Regions from separate parts of the Pelatocladus sp. genome, predicted to be linked through region 2. Evidence: riboswitches for the same ligand, from Rfam matches in the RefSeq annotation. Region 2 holds a riboswitch; the other holds the start of a gene.

What was found. Region 2 has a riboswitch for cobalamin ahead of AC5JMK_RS13545 (TonB-dependent receptor plug domain-containing protein). Riboswitches for the same ligand answer to the same signal wherever they lie in the genome.
Region 1: it holds a riboswitch for cobalamin, as region 2 does, so the genes downstream of both, AC5JMK_RS23875 (energy-coupling factor ABC transporter permease) here and AC5JMK_RS13545 (TonB-dependent receptor plug domain-containing protein) in region 2, are expected to answer to the same signal.

Annotation. Positions count from the first base shown of each region.
Region 1 covers NZ_JCACKS010000240.1:5,314-8,945, forward strand. The annotation lists gene AC5JMK_RS23860 (energy-coupling factor ABC transporter ATP-binding protein) at 60-839, opposite strand; gene cbiQ (cobalt ECF transporter T component CbiQ) at 814-1,626, opposite strand; gene AC5JMK_RS23870 (energy-coupling factor ABC transporter substrate-binding protein) at 1,623-1,925, opposite strand; gene AC5JMK_RS23875 (energy-coupling factor ABC transporter permease) at 1,912-2,685, opposite strand; cobalamin riboswitch at 2,712-2,851, opposite strand; gene AC5JMK_RS23880 (BlaI/MecI/CopY family transcriptional regulator) at 3,027-3,428, opposite strand.
Region 2 covers NZ_JCACKS010000170.1:204-3,367, reverse strand. The annotation lists gene AC5JMK_RS13545 (TonB-dependent receptor plug domain-containing protein) at 1-1,838, opposite strand, end outside; cobalamin riboswitch at 1,858-2,007, opposite strand; gene AC5JMK_RS13540 (hypothetical protein) at 1,968-2,153, shown strand; cobalamin riboswitch at 2,251-2,393, shown strand; gene AC5JMK_RS13535 (DUF1636 domain-containing protein) at 2,725-3,135, shown strand.

The DNA.
Region 1 (3,632 bases), on a different contig from region 2:
GATTGACATTCTTTAACTGTATACTCAGGAAAAATTGCGAAATAATTCTAATATCCTAACTACTCCTCTTCGGCAGATAACCCATCAAATAACATCTCATATATCAATGGTACGCCCAACTCTAGCTCTTCTAAAAGAGTACGCTGGTTAAATACATCTTGGGGTTTGCCTTCTACCATCAGTCGCCCTTTATCCATAACAAAAACCCAATCTGCCCACCGATAGACTAAATCTAAATCATGAGTTGCCATTACTAGAGTAGTTCCGTCTTGATGAATTTTTTTCAGAGTTGCTATCAAATTACGAGTATGTTTTACATCTAAATAGGCAGTAGGTTCATCTAGCACTAACAGTTCTGGTTCTAGTACCATTACATCTGCTATGGAAACTCGCTTTTTTTGCCCTAAACTCAGATGATGCACTGGTCTTTCTGCTAAAGCAGTCAGTTCAAATTCAACTAATGCTTGCTCTACTCGCTGTTGAATTTCGGATACTGGCAAACCCAAATTACACAAACCGTAAGATATATCTTCTTCAACAGTAGAAGCTACTAATTGTTGTTCTGGATCTTGAAATACTAATCCGACCTTCTGCTTTAATTTACCAAGATAATTTCGGTTATAGTTTAACGGTTCACCACGCCACCGGACAATACCAGAATCAGGTTTATATAAACCATTAGCTAGTAAGAATAGTGTCGTTTTACCACAACCATTCTGACCAATTAACGCACACTTTTTACTTGATGGAATCTTCAATGCTAGACCATTCAAAGCTGATTGTTGTGCGCCTGAATAGGTGTAATATACCTGTTCAAATTCGAGTAAATATTCCTGCATTTCGCCAAAAGTCCAATCCTATTAATACTACACAGCCGAAAATGGCTTCGATAATATACCGTAATTGAGGACGATAGCGACTCTGATGCCAAACTCGAAATTCACTTACAAAACCCCGTGCTTCCAGTCCAAGAGAGAACTGATTATATCGTTGTAAGGTTCGCTGTAATAGTTGTCCGATGAGTATTGCTAAACTTTTCATGCTAAGAGCAAGAGTGCGGTAGCCACCACGGGAATTTTGTGCTGTCCACAATTCACTGGCTGTGTTCAGGAGAATGAAAATAAATCGATACATTAGTAATAATAAATCGGTTAACAGTACTGGAAATCGTAAGTACTGGAGAGTTCGTAATATTTCCGTGAAAGGGACAGTTAGCATCAGAAAATACAAGCAAGAAACAGAGGCTAATGCTCTGGTTAAAATTCCCAATGCTTGGATACTGCCACTATGACTGATATAAATATAGAAGTGTCCGATAGTTAGTCCATACCACGAATCTAATTTGACGTTTTGTAAATTAGTTATTGCAACTCCATTTACCATTAGGGCTGGTAAACTTGTCAAACAGAAAACTATGGTGAACATTAACAACCGAAAATAAACTCTAGCCGGAATTCTGGCATAAATCATTGTCCAAATACTCATCCAAAGCACCATTAAAATTTGCACTAAGGGATGGGTTGCAAGGGAAATAGCAAGAGTAGTAAATGCAAAAATCAGTTTATGTTCTGGTGGCAATCTTCGCAGCCGATTAGTGTAAGCCAAAGTATCTAGTTGCAGGCTCATTCTTCACGTTTTCGTTGTTGGGAACGTCCTTTATATAACCCAATTGCATAACCAACGACTCCAGCACCCAAAGCTGCTTGCGAAGCAAATAATAAGCTTTCTATTTCCCCACTAGCGGGTTCAAAAAATGATTTAAACCAGGGTTTATATTCCGGTTGAATTTCATTTATAGCCTCTTCTGCTTTGCCATCTGCACCAGCGAATTCCGCATCACGGACAAAGATTAACGGTGCAATTGCTAAAGCTAATACAGCTACCACCAATACCCAATTACTCAACCCTTTTTTAGATTGACTCATTGCCATTTCCTCGTTTGATTAATTGCAATAGTTCCAATTCTTGAGGATTATAAGATTGCAGCCAATTCCACACTAATACAGTTAGCAATCCTTCACTAATTGCTAAGGGAACTTGAGTTATGGCAAAAATTCCGGCGAACTTGGTAAATGAAGCGATAAACCCACCAACAGGTGCAGGAAAAGCTAGGGCAAGTTGGATAGAAGTGATAACGTATGTGAGTAAATCTGCGATCGCAGCTGCTAGAAATATGGCGATTTTGTCTTTACCACCCAACTTGATTGTCAAATTATATATCCAGTAAGCGGCAAATGGTCTAGCGATCGCCATCGAAAAAGCATTTGCTCCCAGTGTTGTCAAGCCGCCATGCGCTAGTAACAAAGCTTGAAACAACAACACTAAACCACCCAAAACCGACACAGTAAGCGGCCCAAACAGCACCGCACCTAACCCCGTCCCTGTTGGATGAGAACAGCTACCTGTAACCGAAGGGATTTTTAACGCTGACAGTACGAATGTGAAAGCACCAGCCAAGGCCAGTAGTAGTTTTAGCTGTGGGTTAGCTTGGGTAATGCGAGTTAGACTACGCAATCCTAATATAAAAAATGGTAATGCCACAATCCACCAAAAAATCGCCCACTGCACTGGTAAAAAACCTTCCATAATGTGCATGGCATAGGCGGGTTTGGGTAAACCAATTACTAGGTAAAAACTGATAACTCCCATCAGGGTTAGACTGACTAACGCCTGTTTTCTTTTCATAATCTGTACCTCGCAGATTTATGTCAACGAATTGGTTCCCATCGGCGGGCATCCTGACTCACCCAATTTTGGTTCACAGTTGCGGGACAGCGCCGGATTTGCACCGGACTTTCCCCCTTGCGTCTGATGGCTGCTTTTCATCAGAACCGATGGGAGTAACTATATCATTATTGCAGAATTTTGAGCCGCGATTTTTTACCAACACAGCTAGCTGCCGCAGGTTAGCTACAAGTCATCGATCAGGGAAATAAGTATGAATTAGAGCGATCGCCTGATTCATACTTCTATTCACCAACGCCCGCTTTGTTTGTTCGTATTGCATTGGCGGATCAAATTCAGGTTTAATGCCTCGGCAAAATACGGACGATCGCTTCAAACTTTTCTAAACTATCTTGATCCAGGCTATCGGCAAAGACTGCAACCACATCTGGATTACCTACTGCCAAGAATTGATGCAGCTGTTCATAAGCTTGGAGTATCTGCGCCTCTTGTTGTGATACTAGTGCTTGCCATCTGTAATTCCGACGACTCTCTTTATTGCATACAAGCCATCCTTTTTTAGTCAAACGATTGAGGACAGTTGTCACTGAAGCAGAGGTTAGCCGTCGCTTTGAATCAGCCAAAATACGTTCATGCACATCTTTGACGGTGACGCTACCTAGTTCCCAGATGATGTGCAAAATTTCTTTCTCCAAGAAACCAAGGGAGAGTTTCTGAGGACGATAGTTAGGTAAAGGAGACATTATGTTGCATTAAATTGAAGTGTAGGGAAAGGGCATCAGAATAAAAATTAACTATCTCTATCACTAATTGAGATTAAGCTCGCAAAGTACATTAACAGACTTGAAATAACACATAAATTAGAAGTTTAACAAATATTTTGGCTAAAAATACTTGCTGTTAAGTTTGAAAAATTGTCTTATTTTTATGAAATTTTTCCGGCAAAA
Region 2 (3,164 bases):
CATCCTTCTTGTCCAAAGTCCAATTCATAAGAAATTCCCAAATTTAAACTATCTGCACCAGCAAACCGCAATTCATTGTCTGATTCAGCAGGATTGACGCTTGATAAAATGCGTGGATCGTTGAGTGTATAATTGGCAAAGGCATAGACATTTTTTGCAAGTTGTAAATTTAAAACTGCTTCGAGTCCTGTAGTACGAACCTTACCAATATTCTCATAAGTAGCTACAGGGACAGCAAAATTATAAGCAATCAAATCTGAGATAGTGTTGCTGAAGTAGGTTAAGCGTAATAAACCAAAATCTCCTAGTTTTTGGTCAATTCCAATATCATAACTATCACCTGTTTCTGGTTTAAGATCCGGATTACCAACAAAGGTAGAACCTCTAGCATATAAATTAAAAAGAGTTGGAGCGCGGAAATTCCGAATATAATTAGCTCGGATGGTAGTAGAATCAGTCAGCGCCAGTTTTGCGCCTACACTTGGCGATGTAAATGAACCATTTGTCAAACTACTAAAATCTTGGCGCAAGCCAAAGTTCATTGTGAAACTAGGTGTAAAATTAATTTCATATCTAGCAAATAATGCTCCTTGATCAATACTATCGTCATAACTAATTGTTTCTTGATTATCGAGATAGTCAAAGGTACTGTTACGTGCTGAAGTGTTGCGATAATCAAAGCCATAAACTAAACTTTGATTGCTGGCAAAGTTCCAACTATGATGCGCTTGAATTCCATAGGAATTTTGCTCGTTATCAAACCGCGCAGAAGATGAAGCACGACTATCAAAACGGGTATTCAGAAAATCTGCATAGACTTTGGCTGTAAGTAGGGAATCATTTCCCGAACCTAATTTTGAGTTCCAAGTTAAATCAGTGAGAACTTGGTCTGTGTATTTGCGATCGCTATCAGTCAACGAGTTAAAATAACCTTGTCCAAATAGAGGTTCGGGAATAGGGACTCCTCCTGGTACTCCTTGGTCTTTACCTAAGTATAAAGTTGAGAGGGTGAGGGTATTACGAGAACCTAAATTCGCCTCTAACTTGACATTAAAGTTGTTGTAGAGAACATCATTGTTTTCTCTGGTTCCCTCGAAGTTCGCCTCTGGGATGGAAAAAGGGTAGTTATTTTCAGCTTCGGTACGGTTATATCCCAAAACCCAACCAATATTTCCTACTCTCCCACTACTATTGATAGTCTGCTGATTTAATCCATAAGCGCCAAAAGTCACACCCGCTTGGGTTGTTACTTTCTCTGTGGGACGACCAGTGATAATACTAATCACACCTCCAATCGCAGAGGAACCGTAAAGGGTAGAACCTCCTCCTGGTAAAACTTCTATTCGTTCAATAATGTTGCTGGTAATTTCGGAAAGGTCAAAACCACCGCCACCGAGATTGTTAATTGGTCTACCATCAAGTAAAATCAATACTTGTTCGGAGTTAGAACCCCGAATAAATTGACCGCTTAAAGCATTCACTTCTGTTCCGACTGTCCCATCAGGTAAGATTCCGGGGAGAAAACGCAACGCTTCTGTGACATTGCGCGCCCCCTGGGCTTCGATTTCTTCACCTGTAATCACATATACTGGTCGAGTAGAATCTTTGACTGTTCCTTCGCGGCGAAAGGGGGAGAAAACAGGCTGATTCAATAGCGTGTCGATGACTGTCAGTTCAATATCAGGTTCCTGTTCATCCGTATTTTGGGCAATTTTTTCTGGTTGTGGAATTTCGACCGCATACACAACATAATTCCACAATATCAAAGTTGTCATTGCACCCATACTACATACAATGACTTTTACCGCCCAACGGTAATTAAAAAGAATATTTTGCATCTGTACCTCGCAGATAAGTGTATGTTTTTTACCTCTGGCGGGCATTCTGACTCAGAGACGAATACTTCGAGTCTCATCACAGCTGCGGGACAGCATCGGATTTACACCGAATTTTCCCCGTTACCTCTGATGGCTGTTCCCCATCAGAACCAAGGTCTGGTTGTAATTTACCATGCTCGTATCTCAATGCAAATAAGAGAAATAAGAATTGTTGCATTTAGATTTGTAGAGCGATCGCGCCCAGTACAGATGCCGAAGGTGTATGCAGAACTTTTCGATCAAGCTAAAATTAGTTACTGTCGGGGCGAATATTAGTACTACTAAGTTGCAGCATTACAAATCTACCCTATTTTTGTTTATCTTTTCTGATACTGAATCAAATTACAAAGTAATAAGTTACAAAACTGTGGTATCATCAAAAGGATGATTCGGTTCTAGTGGGAAACAGTCACTAGAGGTAACGGGGAAAGTCCGGTGCAAATCCGGCGCTGTCCCGCAGCTGTAATGAGGCTTATGCTTCAAAGTCAGAATGCCCGCCGAAAGTACAACAAACTCCCATCTGCGAGGTACAGATGAATAACGCAATCAATACTCTCTCTATTAAACAGGATTACTGTCTCATAGTGTCAGACATACCCCACGCACTACAAATTTCTATGAGATTGTAGATATTTTCCTAAACACATCAATACGTACACACAGAAGGTTGATAGATACAAACCTGAAAACCCAGTTGTATCCTATCCTTCGCTTCACATAAAAGTAACTTTGCGCCTACTCTTCCCTAGAAGATACTAACGTGTAGCTTGCGGTGGCGTTACGTTAGCTTCCTGTAGGGTATGTGTGAGGCTACTTCATACTATCAATCGGCAAAGCCTGAAAATTAATGAACAACAAACAGCATACTTTATTCGTCTGCACGACCTGCGCCAGCCTGTGGCAAGATGGTAAGCGGATTGGTGAAAGTGGCGGACAGCAGCTATTACAACAACTTCAACAACTGGCACAAAATTGGGAATTGCAAAACAAATTCTCCATTCAAGGAGTTGAATGTATGAGTGCTTGTAACCGTTCTTGTGTAATTGCTTTTGTTGCGTCAGGGAAACCAACCTATTTATTTGGCGATTTACCAAATGATAGTTGTGCATCTGCGATACTGCAATGTGCTAGTCAATACTATGCGAAAGGCGATGGTTCACTACCTTGGTCAGAACGACCTGAACCTCTCAGAAAAGGGATTCTAGCAAAGATTCCACCACAAAGTAAATGGACGCAATTAAATATAAGTTGTTGTTAATTGAAGACTGGGTGAAAAAACTCTTGAGC